DNA from 2 places in the Kitasatospora sp. NPDC056076 genome. Region 2 is predicted to be linked to the other one. Evidence: riboswitches for the same ligand, from Rfam matches in the RefSeq annotation. Region 2 holds a riboswitch; the other holds the start of a gene.

Region 1 (7,604 bases), on a different contig from region 2:
CACGACTTCACCGACATGGCGCTGAACCGGGCGACCCGCACCAGCACGCTCAACCTCCAGCCGCGGATCGGCGGCGACATGGCGCTGCTGCGCGGCATGGCGAAGGCGCTCCTGGAGCAGTCGGCGGCCGACGACGGGGCGCTGGACCGGCTCTTCATCGAGCGGCACACCAGCGGCTTCGCGGCCTACCGGCGCGTCTGCGAGCAGACGCCCTGGGCGGAGCTGGAGCGCCAGAGCGGGCTGGGCCGGGCGGAGATCCTCAAGGCGGCGCGGGTCTACCGCGAGGCGGACCGCTCGATCTTCAGCTGGTGCCTGGGCGTCACCCAGCACGAGCACGGGGTGGACACCGTGCGGGAGATCGTCAACCTGCTGCTGCTGCGCGGCAACCTGGGCCGGGAGGGGGCCGGGCCCTCGCCGGTGCGCGGGCACAGCAACGTGCAGGGCAACCGCACCTGCGGGATCGACCACCGGCCGGCCGACGCCTTCCTGGACCGGCTCGGCGCGGTCTGCCGGATCGACCCGCCGCGCGCCCACGGCCTGGACACGGTCGGGACGATCGAGGCGATGCGGCGCGGCGAGGTGACCGTCTTCGTCGGCATGGGCGGCAACTTCGCGCTCGCCGCCCCGGACTCCCCCTACACCTACCAGGCCCTGCGCACCTGCGAGTTGACCGTCCAGGTGAGCACCAAGCTGAACCGCAGCCACCTGGTGCACGGCCGCCGGGCGCTGATCCTGCCCTGCCTCGGCCGGACCGAGAAGGACCACCAGCGCGCCGGGGTGCAGTCCACCTCGGTCGAGGACTCGATGAGCATGGTGCACCTGTCGGCCGGCATGAAGCGCCCGGCCTCACCGCACCTGCTCTCCGAGCCCGCGATCGTCGCCGGGATGGCCCGCGCGGCCCTGCCGGACAGCCCCACCCCGTGGGAGTGGTACATCGAGGACTACGACCGGATCCGCGACACCATGGCCGAAGTGCTGGACGGCTTCGAGGACTTCAACCGCCGGGTGCGGCTGCCGCTGGGCTTCCGGATCAAGCAGCCCGCCCGCGAACTGGTCTTCCTCACCCCCTCCGGCAAGGCCGAGTTCTCCGCCGCCGCGCTGCCCGATGTCGTCCCCGCGCCCGGCACCCTGGCGCTCGGCACGATGCGCTCGCACGACCAGTGGAACACCACCATCTACTCGGACGACGACCGCTACCGGGGCGTGCAGAACCTGCGCACCCTGGTCTTCCTCAACCGGGACGACATGCGCGAGCGCGGCATCGCCGAGTTCGACCCGGTGGACGTCACCAGCACCGCCCGGGACGGCTCCACCCGCTCGGTGCACGGCTACCTGGCCGTCCCGTACGACATCCCGCGCGGCTGCGCGGCCGGGTACATGCCGGAGCTGAACGTGCTGTGCGCGATCGGCGACCACAGCACCCAGAGCGACCAGCCGATCATGAAGCACCTCAAGGTGACCGTGACGAAGAGCTAGACCGGCCTACTCCGAGGGCTGGGGCGTCCAGCGGTGCAGGCCCTTGCGGTCGTAGTAGCGGGTCATCCCGAAGCCGAAGGCCAGGGCCAGCGCCACCCCGATGGCGATCATGACCCAGCCGCGGGCCAGCCCGGCGTCCGAGCGGGCGTCGAAGAAGAGGATCGCCCGGATGCCGTCGCTCAGCTGCCGCATCGGCTCGAAGACGGCCAGGAAGCGGTAGAAGCCGGGCACCGCCTGGAGCGGGACGGTCGCCCCGGAGGACGGCAGGGCGAGCGCGATGAACACGAACATGGACACCAGCTGCCCGATCCCGCCGAACGCGGCGTTGATCGCCTGCACGCCGAGGCCGACGGCGAGGCTGGCGCAGTAGGCGAACACCCACAGCAGGGCCTGGTGCGGGGCGTCCATGCCGAGGATCCCGGCCGTGCAGAGCAGCACCAGGGAGGTGGTGACCAGCATGATCCCGGCGGTCATCAGCATCTTGAGCAGCAGGGTCTGGGTGCGGCTGATCGGGACGGTCGGGCGGCGGGTGTGCCAGGGGCCGATCTCGCTGTCGCTGTAGCCGAGCGCGGTGTCGACGCCGTTGTGGATGATGTTGCCGCCGATGAAGCCGGTCAGCACGGCGAGCAGGGTGAAGTAGAAGGCGCTCAGGCCGAGGCCGCTGTGGCTGCCGATCGGGTGGCCGACCTGGGTGGCGACGGCGAACGGGTCGGCGAGCAGCAGCCGGGCGGTGGCGCCGGTGTCCGGCCCCTGGGCGCCCGGGCCGCCCTGGGCCGGTACGGCGGCCAGCAGCCGCTGTCCGGCCGCGACCGAGGCCTGGTGGGCGGCGTTCTGGGCGATCTGGGCGGCGATCGAGGAGCCGAGGCTGCCCAGGCCGGGGTTGGTGAGGACGGTGAGGGTGGGCCGGTGGGTGGCCCCGCCGGCGGCGAGCGCGGTGACGGTGGCGGTGAAGTCGGCGGGGACGAGCAGCACGCCGTAGACCTTGCCGGCGGCGAGCAGGTCGCGGGCGCCCGCGTCGTCGGTCTGGCGCCAGCGGACGTTGTCGTCCGGGGTCCCGGCCACCACGGCGCGGGTCAGCTGGGTGCCGAGGTTGACCGGCTGGCCGGGCGGGGGCGGGGCCTGGTCGGCGTTCACCAGGGCGATCGGCAGCCGGTGCAGGTGCCCGGTCGGGTTGACGATGCCGCCCAGGTAGAGCAGCGAGAGCAGCGCGGCCACCAGGGCGCACAGGACGCCGGGGAAGAGCCAGAGCTTCGGGCGCCGGGCGAGTGCCAGCGCCCTCGCCCGCCGGGGAGCCCCCGGAGGTCCTGCGGTCTGGGAGCCTGCGGTCGCCATGCCACCCCTCAGCTGCGTGTGCGTGTGCGGGTACGGATCCGGCGGGAAGTCGTTCCGTCGTCACGTGGCGCTCAAACCCGCGTCACCCGGACGGAGGTCACGCCTCGCGAAAGGTAAAGGTTCTACCAAGTGCGCAAGTATCGCGCTTCCGTCGGTCTATGCTTCTGGAGGTTTGAAGAAGGCACCTCGTTCGGTGAGGCTTCTTCACGGACACAGGCCACTGATCCGACGACGTCGAGAGACGCCCAGGGTTAGGACAGATCTTCCCGACCTAAGGGTTGATCCGAAGTGGCTTCCGGCCCGAACGGGTTGGACACGCCGTGGAGTGCCAAAGCTCTGACGAGTTGGGGTGAACCGGTGGCAGTCGCGCGCGCCGGTGAACTCCTTGCCGTGTCGATGACACGCACCACGGGGTGCGTCGACCGGGAGGAGGCGAGAGACATGGATTGCAGTAGTCCGGGCCACAGTAGCCCCTACCCCCGCCTGTCCTCGTACACCTCCGGCACGCGGTAACAACCTTCCCTGCGCGTACAACTGACGCACCGTCACATCACGGCGGCGACGTCGTCGCACCGTTCGCCAGCACGCACGCGGCTCCGCCGTGCCCGCCCGGGCACCGCCCCGCCGCGGGCCGGTGCGCCGTGCCCGCACGCAGGGGGAATTACTGCTGCGCGCCCCCATCACCCCGCCTGTCCCGGGGTCCACGGGAGGAACGTCATGACCACCAACGCCACACTCAACTCCAAGCCGCAGAAGCAGCGTTCGGCCGTACTGGACGACGCCCACGTCGGCGACATCAAGGGTGCGCTCGGCACCATCAAGCTCGATGACGACGCACCGCGCCAAGGCCTGTCGGCAAGACTCAAGACCCTGCTGGCGATCGTCGGCCCCGGCCTGATCGTGATGGTCGGCGACAACGACGCCGGCGCCTTCTCCACCTACGGCCAGGCCGGCCAGAACTACGGCACCCAGCTGCTGTGGACGCTGCTGATGCTGGTGCCCGTGCTGTACGTCAACCAGGAGATGGTGCTGCGCCTGGGCGCGGTCACCGGTGTCGGCCACGCCCGGCTGATCCTGGAGCGCTTCGGCAAGTTCTGGGGCGCGTTCAGCGTCATCGACCTCTTCCTGCTCAACGCCCTCACCCTGGTCACCGAGTTCATCGGCGTGACGCTCGCGGCCGGCTACCTGGGCCTGCCCAAGGTCGCCTCGGTGGTACTGGCGGCGGCGATCATCATCGCCTCGGCCTTCACCGGCTCCTTCCAGCGCTTCGAGCGGGTCGCGGTGACCCTGTGCATAGGCTCGCTGCTGCTGGTGCCGATCTACTTCATGGTCCACCCGAAGACCTCGCAGATGGCCCACGACTTCGTGGTGCCGCAGATGCCGGGCGGCGCGGGCGAGTTGGCCGCGGTCATGCTGGTGATCATCTCGATCGTCGGCACCACCGTCGCCCCCTGGCAGCTGTTCTTCCAGCAGTCGTACGTCATCGACAAGCGGATCACCCCGCGCTTCATGAGGTACGAGAAGGCCGACCTCTGGATCGGCATCGCGATCGTGATCATCGGCGCCGCCGCCATGATGGGCTTCACCGCCGCCGCCTTCGCGGGCACCGACGGCTTCGGCCAGTTCTCCGACGCCGGGGCCGTCGCCAAGGGCATCGAGGACAAGGCCGGCCACCTGGCGGGCGTGCTGTTCGCCATCGCCCTGCTGGACGCCTCGATCATCGGCGCCTTCGCCGTCTCGCTCTCCACCGCCTACGCCATCGGCGACGTCTTCGGCATCAAGCACTCGCTGCACCGCGGGGTCAAGGGCGCCAAGGGCTTCTACGGCATCTACGCGGGCCTGGTGATCGCCGCGGCCGCCATCACCCTGCTGTCCACCGGCTACATGCAGGGCCTGATGACCCAGTTCGTCCAGGTGCTGGCCGGGGTGCTGCTGCCCTCCGCCACCGTCTTCCTGCTGCTGCTCTGCAACGACAAGGCGGTGCTCGGCCCCTGGGTGAACGGTCCCAAGACCAACGCCTTCACCGCCGCCGTGGTCGGCGTGCTGGTCACGCTGTCGCTGATCCTCACCGCGGCCGTCGTCTGGCCGGACATCAGCTCGGACGCGATCCTGCGGATCATGGCCGGCTGCGGGGTGGCGGGCGTCCTGGTCGCCGGGTACTCCTTCCTCTCCGGCCGCCGCGGCACCAAGGAGGACCCGATCGACCGCACCGGCCGGGAGAACTGGCGGATGCCCCCGCTGGAGACCCTGGAGAAGCCGGTGATGTCCACCACCCGCAAGCTCGGCATGGGCGCCCTGCGCGTCTACCTGCTGGTCGCGATGGTGATGGTGATCGTCAAGATCGTGCAGACCGCACTGAACCACTGACCCGGACGCCGGGGGCGGCGCCGCACACCACGGCCCGCCGCCCCCGGCCCCGCCCCGGAACCCTCGACCACCCCGCACCCGGGGGAAGGAAGGCAGTACGGCCATGCGCACCACCACCCCCTTCCACCACCTCTTCCACCACTGCCCCAGCGTCCGACTCGCCCTGCACGACGGCGTCGAGCGCGCCTACCGCCTCGACGACCCCGGCAGCTGCCCCCGCTCGGGCACCCGCAACACCCCGGCCTCCGCGTACGAGCCCCGTGTCCACCTGGCCTACCTGCTGGCCCGCCAGGGCCACCGCCCGGACTGGCTCGCCCGCTTCGCGGACCTTCCGCCGGCCGCCGCGCACCGGATCGCCCTCGCCGCCGCCCGCCACCGGGCCGCCGCCGCGACCACGCCCGCGCCCGCGCCCGCCGCTGCCTGAATCATCAACTCCCCTGCGCACCGGCGCACTTGTTCAGATCTTGCCTGTCCTGTCACGGAGGTGACCAGCCATGTCCATCGTTGCCGCTTTCCAGCCCGCCCTCCCGTCCACCGATCGCGGCCGACTGCGCGCCGCCCTCGCCACGGTGGGCCGACGGCTGGCCGCCAGCCCGCTCGACAACACCGTGCTGCGCGCCGTCGGCGCCCCGGCCCCGAGCCCGGCCCCGGGACTTCCGAACGACCGGCCCACCCGGATGCGGGCCAGCTGGCACTCCGTCACCGGCCCGGACGGGACGGCCCGACTGGAAGCCTCCTGGCACCCCGGCCACTGACCCGACCGACCCCACCCGCCGAAGGAGCATCCGCCATGGCCGTGCGCTACCGCAGGCTCGACGCCATCTTCTCGGACCACACCGCCGCCCCCGCCCTGCGGGCCGTCCCCGCCGCCCGGCCCGTCCCCGGCCCGCGGCCCGTCCTCGACTCGGCCGGCCTGGTGGTCGACCAGGAGCAGCGCACCGTCACCGTCGACGGCCAGCACCTCGACCTGCCGTACCTGGAGTTCGAACTCCTCGCCCACCTGGTCGGCAACCCGCTGCGGGTGCACTCCCGCCGCCAGCTGATGGAGTCCGTCTGGGGCCGGCCGGACACCGGCGACACCCGCACCATCGCCACCCACATCGCCCGGATCCGCCGCAAGCTCGGCCCCGGCCACCGGGAGGCGATCGCCACCGTCCGGCAGATCGGCTACAAGTACGACCCCCGGCTGGTCCGCGCCGCCTGAGGCCGGCCCCGCCGCAGCGCCAGTGGCACCACCGACAGCACCAGTGGCACCACCGACAGCGCCGACACCAACCGGAGGAGGACACCGCATGACCCGGACCGCCCTGTTCCCCTGGACTAGCCGAGGTACGGCGCTCTGCGTCGCCGTGCTCCTCCTCGCCCTCCAGGTCGCAGCCCTCGGCGCCGCGCCCGCTCCGCTGCGCCTGTTCCTCTCCGGCGTGCTCATCGGCGGCTCGGCCGTCGGGCTGCTGCTCGCCCTGCTGCTGGCCCACAGCCGGCAGCGGGCGGGCCTGGCCGCGCCTCCCGCTCCGGAGGACGACGCCCAGTGGTTCAGCGCCCGCTCGCTGGAGGGCTTCCCGATGGAGCAGGTCCGCCCGCTCCTGCTCGGCCCCGACGCCCCCGGCCTCAACCGGCTCTACACCGCCTGGGTGTTCGCCACCCACGGGCACGACCCCCAGTGGATCGCCCACCACCTCGGCCTGCCCACCCCGACCGCCCGGCTGCTGGTCACCGCGGCCCGGCAGCACGCCACGTCCACCCCGTCCGACCCCTTCGAGAGGAAGCCGAAGTGATCACGGCCCTCGACCACGTCCAGCTCTCCGCGCCGCCCGGCAGCGAGCCCCTGCTGCGCGCCTTCTACGGCGACGTCCTGCAGATGGCCGAGATCCCCAAGCCCCAGCCGCTGACCGGCCGCGGCGGCTGCTGGTTCGCCGCCGACGGCGGCCGGGTCCGGCTCTACCTCGGCATCGAGGAGCGCTTCCGCCCCAGTGTCAAGGCCCACCCCGGGATGGCGGTCTGCGAGATCGAGGACTTCGCCGAACGCCTCGCCGGACTCGGCGCCCAGGTCGTCTGGGACGACAGCCTCCCGCCCCGGCGCCGCTTCTACACCACCGACCCGGTCGGCAACCTGCTGGAGTTCGTCGAAACCGCGTAGGCCCCCTCCGGCCTGAGCACCGGACCGAAACACCGGTCCATTTGCGTACGGACGTCAGAAGGGAGCAGACTGCCCGGGTTTGCGCCGGAGGTCCCCGTCATGTCCTTCCCGAAGTCCGCCCCGGGCCCGTCCCGGGGCCCGCTGCCGCCCCGGACCGCGGGCCGCCCGTCCCGGGCGGGCCGGGCCCCCCGGGCGGGCTGGGCGGACGTGGTCGTGGCCGCCGCCGTCCTGGTCCTGCTCTACCTCGCACTGCGGGTCGGACAGGGCACCACCGTACGGTTCTCCACCGCGC
Region 2 (7,604 bases):
GGCGGTTGGGCGCCCGGACGGTGTCCCGGCCGGTGAGGCCGGCGGTGACGCTGCGCCGGGCGGCCTGCCAGGCCGGCAGCGCGGCCGCGAGCAGGGCGGTGATCACACCGATCCCGGCGATGGCCAGCAGGTCCACCGGGGGGAGGGCGAAGTGGCCGAAGCGGGCACCGCCGACCTCCTCGATCACCGACCGAAGCGCGGCGACCAGCCCGGTGCCGACGGTCACCCCGAGGACCGCCCCGGCCAGGCCGAGCACCAGGCCGCCGCCGAGCACCACCGCGCCGATGTGGGTGCGCCGGCCGCCCGCGGCGCCGAGCAGCGCGAGCTGGCGGCGGGAGCGGCGGGCGCCGACCGCGAAGGCGGGCCCGGCGAGCAGGGCGACCTCCAGCAGCCCCATGCCGGTGACGGTGGCGACCACGACCTTGGTGCTGTTGCCGCCGGCGGGGTCGCGGTAGACGGTGGAGTCCCGGTAGTAGGGGACGGCGCCGTACGGCGGCGGGTCGAGCGCGACGGCCCGCGCGGTGAGGGTGTAGCCGTGGGCGTTGAACGACTGGACCGTGGCCCAGTCGAGGGCGGCCCCGCCCGGGAGGTGCACCAGCCAGGAGCCGCGGTTGGTGCGGCCCTGCCCGGGGGCGGGCTGCCCGGGTTCCGCGGCGGCGGCCAGCTGGTCGAGCAACTCGCCCGGGCGGGCGATGAGTTCGACCCGCTTGAGGTCGTCCGGGTGCTCCACCAGGCCGGTGATGCGGAAGGTGGTCCGCTCCAGTCCCTGGACGGTGGTGTCGCTGCCGATCCGGAGTCCGGAGTTGTCCAGGAAGGCCTGGGTGACGGCGACTTCGTGCGGCGCGCCGGGCGCGCGGCCCTCGACCAGGTCGGCCCGGCCGCGCCAGACCGGGTCGCCCAGGTCTGCCTCGGCGGTGAGGGTGCGGACCAGGCCCTCGGGCGAGCTCGCACCGGTCTCCGGTCCGGTCCGGACGGGGGTGAGCGCGCTGCCGGGCGGGAGCAGCGAGCCGACCAGGACGGTCGGGTCGGTGCTCGCGCCCTTGAGCTGCTCGGGCGTGGGCTGTTGGCCGGGCCGCGGTTGGACGGCGAACGCGCCGTCCTCGGCGACCGGGGCCTGTTCGACGGCCTGGCCCGGGCTGAGCGCGGTGACCAGCGCGTCCGCGCCGCCCACCACCCGCTCGACCCGTTCGGCGGGGGACAGCTGGCCGCTGCGGTGGACCACGTCGGCGCCGGTGACGCCGAGCACGGGCAGGGCGATCATGGCCACGATCAGGGCGCTGCGCCCCTTGGCCCGCAGGGCGTCGCGCCGGGCCATCCGCAGCGCGACCTTCCACGCTCCGAACCTCATCGGGCCACCTCGCCGAAGGAGTTGGCGGTGGAGTCGTCGAGGGGCTGGGAGCGGTGGACGGCGGCCCGGCTGTTGCCGGAGCGGCGTCCGACGCTCTCGGAGGCGACCGAGCCGTCCCGCAGGTGGACCACCCGGTCGGCCCAACTGGCGTGTGAGGCCTCGTGGGTGACCATCATGGCGGCCGCCCCGGCGTCGCAGCGGGCGCGCAGTACGGCGAGCACGGCGTCGCCGGTGGCGGAGTCGAGCGCCCCCGTGGGTTCGTCGGCGAGGACGAGCCGGCGCTCGCCGATCAGGGCGCGGGCGATGGCGACGCGCTGCTGCTGTCCGCCGGACATGTCGTCGGGGAAGCGGTCGGCGAGCTCGCCGATGCCCAGTTCCTCCAGGGCGGCGAGGGCCTCCCGGCGGGCGGTGCGTCCGGAGACGCCGTCGAGCTCGCGCGGCAGGGCGATGTTCTCGGCGGCGGTGAGCGCCGGGATCAGGTTGTAGTCCTGGAAGACGTAGCCGACGGAGCGCCGCCGCAGGTCGGCGAGCTTGCCCCGGCCGAGGCCACCGAGGGTGACGCCCTCGACCAGCACCTCGCCGCCGCTGGGCAGGTCCAGCCCGCCGGCCAGGGTGAGCAGGGTCGACTTGCCCGAGCCGGAGGGCCCCATCACGGCGACGAACTCGCCGGCGTGGACGGTCAGGTCGACCTCGCGCAGGGCGTGCACCTCGGCGGCGCCGCGGCCGTGCACCCGGGAGACCCCGGCCAGCTGCAGGACGGGCGCGGGTCGGCTCGGATCGATGTGGGACATGGTTCCCCCTCGTGAGCTGTTCAGCTGCATATGTCGGTGAACTATATATGCCGGTGGAGGAAGAGCAAGTCGCGGCGGATTTGGTCAAGGTTCTACAAAGCTGTCGAAGATCGGCCGAAAAGGTGACTCGGGGTCGCCGCGCCGGGTCTATGCTTTGGGAGGTTTGAAAAGGCACCTCGTTCGGTGAGGCGTCTTCACGGACACAGGCCACTGACCCGACGACGTCGAGAGACGCCCAGGTTCAGGACAGGTCTTCCCGAGTTAAGGGTTGACCCCAAGTGGCTTCCGGCCGATCCGGCTGGACACGCCGTGGAGTGCCAAAGCTCTGACGAGTTGGGGTGTACCGGTCCTCGAAGACCGGTGTGCTCCTTGCCGTGTCGTGATGCGGCGCACAGACGGTGCGCCCCCGACCGGGAGGAGGCGAGAGACATGGACTGCGATAGTCCGGGCCACAGTAGCCCCTACCCCCGCATGCTCTCGAACACCTCCGGCACGCGGTAACAACCTTCCCTGCGCGTTCACCCGAAGCTTCGTCCTGCGCTCAACCATGCCCGGACGCAAGCCGATTGACGCGTCGTCAGCATCATCGTGCCCGCACGGCCGCCGCCGCTCAGCGTCGCCGTACGGCGTGGATGCCGTGCGCCCGCAGGGAGGTCCGCCGCTGCGTGCCCCCTGACGCCCCCTCAAGGTAGGGGGAGGGAGGCCCCGCCATGACCAACGTGATGCTGGACCCGAAGATCCCCACGGTCCCCACCGCTCCCGCCGCCACCGCTGCGACCGCCGCCGCCAGGTCCGCCGTCCTGGACGACGCCCACGTCGGCGACATCAAGGGTGCGCTCGGCACCATCCGGCTCGACGACACCACCCCCCGCCACGGACTCTCCGCCCGGCTCAAGACCCTGCTGGCGATCGTCGGCCCCGGCCTGATCGTGATGGTCGGCGACAACGACGCGGGCGCCTTCTCCACCTACGGCCAGGCCGGCCAGAACTACGGCACCCAGCTGCTGTGGACGCTGCTCCTGCTCGTCCCGGTGCTGTACGTCAACCAGGAGATGGTGCTGCGCCTGGGCGCGGTCACCGGTGTCGGCCACGCCCGGCTGATCCTGGAGCGCTTCGGCAAGTTCTGGGGCGCGTTCAGCGTCATCGACCTCTTCCTGCTCAACGCCCTCACCCTGGTCACCGAGTTCATCGGCGTCACCATGGCGGCCGGGTACCTGGGCCTGCCCAAGGTGCTCTCCGTGGTGCTGGCGGCGGCGATCATCATCGCCTCGGCCTTCACCGGCTCCTTCCAGCGCTTCGAGCGGGTCGCCATCACGCTCTGCGTCGGCTCGCTGCTGCTGGTGCCGATCTACTTCATGGTCCACCCGAAGACCTCACAGATGGCCCACGACTTCGTGACGCCGCAGATGCCCGGCGGCGCCGGCCAGCTCGCGGCCGTCATGATGGTCATCATCTCGATCGTCGGCACCACCGTCGCCCCCTGGCAGCTGTTCTTCCAGCAGTCGTACGTCATCGACAAGCGGATCACCCCGCGTTTCATGAAGTACGAGAAGGTCGACCTGTGGATCGGCATCGCGATCGTGATCATCGGCGCGGCCGCGCTGATCGGCCTCACGGCGGCGGCGTTCGCGGGCACCGACGGCTTCGGCCAGTTCTCCGACACGGCCGCCGTCGCCAAGGGCATCGAGGACAAGGCCGGCCACCTGGCGGGCGTGCTGTTCGCCATCGCCCTGCTGGACGCCTCGATCATCGGCGCCTTCGCCGTCTCGCTCTCCACCGCCTACGCCATCGGCGACGTCTTCGGCATCAAGCACTCGCTGCACCGCGGGGTCAAGGGCGCCAAGGGCTTCTACGCCGTGTACGCCGGACTGGTGGCCGTCGCCGCGACGATCACCCTGCTGTCCAACGGCTACACCCAGGGCCTGATCACCCAGTTCGTCCAGGTGCTGGCCGGGGTGCTGCTGCCCTCCGCCACCGTCTTCCTGCTGCTGCTCTGCAACGACAAGGCCGTGCTCGGCCCCTGGGCCAACGGGCCCCGGACCAACGCCTTCACCTCCACGGTGGTCGGCGTGCTGGTGATGCTCTCGCTGATCCTGACCGCCTCGGTGGTCTGGCCGGACATCAGCTCGGACGCGATCCTGTGGATCATGGGCGGCTGCGGCGTGATCGGGGTCCTGGTCGCGGGCTACTTCTTCACGGCCGGCCGCACCGGCACCAAGGAGGACCCGATCGACCGCACCGGCCGGGAGGACTGGCGGATGCCCCCGCTGGAGACCCTGGGCCGGCCGGTGATGTCCACCGCCCGCAAGGTCGGCATGGGCGCCCTGCGCGCCTACCTGCTGATCGCGATGGTCATGGTCATCATCAAGGTCGTCCAGACCGCGCTCAACCACTGAGCCGCCGAGCGGAGCCCGTACGGACGGGTGGCGGGCAGCGGCTCGCCACCCGTCCGTTCCTTTGCCCGCGATCCCCCGGCCCGCGTTGCCCGTGTTCCCCGTGTTCCCCGTGTGCTCCGTACTACCCGTGTTGCCCCGTTTCCCCGTGAATCCTCCGGAGGAGGTGCCGTCGTGCACACCCTGACCACCGTCGAGTTCCTGGTCCGGCTCGCCACCGGCGTCGCCTGCGGCGCGCTGATCGGCATCGAGCGCCAGTGGCGGGCCCGGATGGCCGGCCTGCGGACCAACGCCCTGGTCGCCGCCGGTGCCACCCTGTTCGTCCTGTACAGCGAGGCGGTCGGCGACACCGGCAGCCCCACCCGGGTCGCCTCCTACGTGGTCTCAGGCATCGGTTTCCTCGGCGGTGGCGTGATCCTGCGCGACGGGGCCGGCGTCCGCGGCCTCAACACCGCCGCCACGCTGTGGTGTTCGGCCGCGGTCGGGGTGCTGGCGGCCTCCGGCAAGCTGGAGCTGGCCGCGCTCGGCACCTTCGCGGTGCTCGCCGTCCACCTGGTGCTGCGCCCGGCCGGCCGACTGCTCGACCGGTCCCCGCAGTCCGGCAGCGACCCGGACTCCACCACCCGGGCCACCGTCCACGTGGAGTGCGACCGCAAGTCCGAGACCCACATCCGGGCCCTGCTGCTCCAGGCCCTGACCGCCTCCGGCCTGGCCCCGACCGGCCTGCGCGCCCGCCGCACCGAGCAGGGCGACGCCACCAGCCTGCGGGCCACCGTGGCGATCACGGGCCAGGTGGCCCCCGCGCTGGAGCAGGTCGTCAGCCGGCTCTCGCTGGAGCCGGGCGTCCGGGACCTGCACTGGCACCTGGACGACGAGTCGGACGAACCGGGCAGCCCCGCGCTCGCCTGAGCACGCCTGAGCATGTCCGCGCTCGCCTGAGCGCGCCGGGGGAGCCGAGGTAGTAGAACGGGAGGACCGTCACGCGTACCCTCCGGGAGGCCGTCCGATGCTGAGAGCCGACCCCGAGCACGGGCCGTTGGTGCCGATGCTGCTGGTGCTGACCCTCGTCACCGGGGTGGTGGACGCGGTCAGCTACCTGGAGCTCGGACACGTCTTCGTCGCCAACATGACCGGCAACGTGGTGTTCCTCGGCTTCGCCCTGGCCGGCGCCCCCGGTCTGTCCGCCACCGCCTCGCTGGCCGCCCTGGCCGCCTTCGTGCTCGGCGCCCTGGCCGGCGGCCACCTGGCCCGCCGCCTGCCCGGCCACCGGGGGCACCTGCTGACCGCCGCCGTCGCCGGCCAGGCGGTGCTCGTCGCCGCGAGCACCGTCCTGGCGGCCGTGCTCGGCCACGGCTCCGAGCCCGCCCGTTACACCCTGATCGGGCTGCTCGCCCTCGCCATGGGCGGCCAGAACGCGGTGGTCCGCTCGCTCAAGGTCCCCGACCTCACCACCACCGTGCTCACCATGACCATCACCGCCCTCGCCGCGGACCGCACCGGCCCGCGCCGGCTCGCCTCGACGGTGTGGATGTTCGCCGGAGCCCTCCTCGGCGCCGTCCTGGTCCTGCACGCCGCCGTCCCGGTCGCCCTGGGCCTGGCGCTCGCCCTGCTGGTCGCGGTCGCCGCCCTCACCCACCACGCCGCCGGGCCCGTCCCGGCCCCGGCCTGGACGGCGCGCCGCTGAGGCGGCGGCAGCTCCCCCGGTCTGCCTGCCGCCGGACCGGTCCGGCCGTTCCCGTCCGGATCCTGCTGCCCACCTCCCCGGGCGGACGGACAGACGGACAGACGGACAGACGGACAGACGGACGGACGGTCGCGTTCGAGGCCGGGCCCCTTTCACTCCTCCCGGCGGTGCCCGGCGCGGCCGCTCCAGAGCGGCTCCAGCCGGGCCCACTCGGCGGTCCAGCCGGTCTCGGCCCGGCGGTTGAGCGCGCTCAGGCGCAGCCGCAGCGCGAAGGCGATCAGGGCGGACAGGGCGAGCAGTGCACCGGCGCCGGTGCAGGCCGCGGAGACGGCGAGGGCGGTGCGGTCGAGCGGCGGATCGGTGGCGTTGCCGGCCGGATCGACCCAGACCTGGACGACGCCGCCGACGGTGGGTGGGCCGGAGGCCTCGACGGTGCCGGTGTGCGGGGTGGCCCCGGGGTAGGTCCAGGCGGCCTCGACCTCGATCCGGTTGCCGTAGCCGCCGGAGAACCGGCTGGTGGGAGCCGTGCCGCGGTTGGGTTCGGCGGTTACCACGGCGTCGATCCGGTGCAGCCGGGTCAGGTCGGTGTCGGCCTGCGGGGCGGTGGCGCGGAAGAGCAGCAGTGCGCCGCCGACGGAGAGGGCGGTGGCCAGCAGCCCGCCGACGACGGTGAGCAGCCAGGCGCGGGCGCGGGACCGGTCGAGCGGGCGGGCCAACGGTTCGTGCCGGGCACCGAAGGCCCGCCGCAGCTGACGGCCGGTTCGCTGTGGGAGCGACGCCGACCTGGCCGGGCGGGGTGTGCTGGACACGCGGGATCTCCTCAAGGACGCGGGCGCGTACGGGGTTTCGTTACCCAATCTCCACCCGACCGCCCCCCTCGCACAAGACCGGGGTTCGCTCGTGGTGCCGGCCGTCCCGGTTCGACCCGATTCGCCCTGGCCGGGCCCGGTCCACCCGGGACGTTCGGCCCTCGGCAGCGACCGCCGGGCCGGGCAGGCTGGAGTCCGGCCGCGCCCTCCGTGCCTGGGTGCGGCCCCGGTCCGGTGACCGTGGGGGTGCCGGGCCGTGGTGCGGCGCAGGGGGCGGTCGTGGGGCCGCCTCCTGCCCGCCCCTGTCGAGGAGTTGACGTTCCGCCAGGTCAGCGGCTTGTTCTCGCCGGATATACACTCGGTGTATATCCGGGGTGTATGGTCCTCCGCATGAGTGTTCCTTTGACCCTCCTCGGGCTGCTGGAGCGGGAGCCGAGCCACGGCTACGACCTCAAGCGCGACTACGACTCCTTCTTCGGCCGGGGCAAGCCCCTCCCGTACGGCCAGGTCTATGCGACCCTCGGCCGACTGGCCCGCGACGGCAAGGTGATGGCCGGTGAGGCCGAGCCGGGCGACGGG

Evidence for each region. Region 2 has a riboswitch for magnesium ahead of ACFC1T_RS05370 (NRAMP family divalent metal transporter). Riboswitches for the same ligand answer to the same signal wherever they lie in the genome.
Region 1: another riboswitch for magnesium. It lies ahead of ACFC1T_RS31805 (NRAMP family divalent metal transporter); the one in region 2 lies ahead of ACFC1T_RS05370 (NRAMP family divalent metal transporter).

The regions. Positions count from the first base shown of each region.
Region 1 covers NZ_JBHJWG010000050.1:45,702-53,305, forward strand. Annotated here, with positions in the region: gene ACFC1T_RS31795 (FdhF/YdeP family oxidoreductase) at 1-1,476, shown strand, start outside; gene ACFC1T_RS31800 (YhgE/Pip domain-containing protein) at 1,483-2,808, opposite strand; M-box (ykoK) riboswitch at 2,987-3,164, shown strand; gene ACFC1T_RS31805 (NRAMP family divalent metal transporter) at 3,526-5,175, shown strand; gene ACFC1T_RS31810 (hypothetical protein) at 5,279-5,599, shown strand; gene ACFC1T_RS31815 (hypothetical protein) at 5,670-5,930, shown strand; gene ACFC1T_RS31820 (winged helix-turn-helix domain-containing protein) at 5,966-6,379, shown strand; gene ACFC1T_RS31825 (hypothetical protein) at 6,468-6,950, shown strand; gene ACFC1T_RS31830 (glyoxalase) at 6,947-7,312, shown strand; gene ACFC1T_RS31835 (ABC transporter permease) at 7,412-7,604, shown strand, end outside.
Region 2 covers NZ_JBHJWG010000004.1:161,746-169,349, forward strand. Annotated here, with positions in the region: gene ACFC1T_RS05360 (FtsX-like permease family protein) at 1-1,348, opposite strand, end outside; gene ACFC1T_RS05365 (ABC transporter ATP-binding protein) at 1,345-2,139, opposite strand; M-box (ykoK) riboswitch at 2,308-2,484, shown strand; gene ACFC1T_RS05370 (NRAMP family divalent metal transporter) at 2,850-4,535, shown strand; gene ACFC1T_RS05375 (MgtC/SapB family protein) at 4,707-5,441, shown strand; gene ACFC1T_RS05380 (YoaK family protein) at 5,539-6,216, shown strand; gene ACFC1T_RS05385 (hypothetical protein) at 6,369-7,025, opposite strand; gene ACFC1T_RS05390 (helix-turn-helix transcriptional regulator) at 7,416-7,604, shown strand, end outside.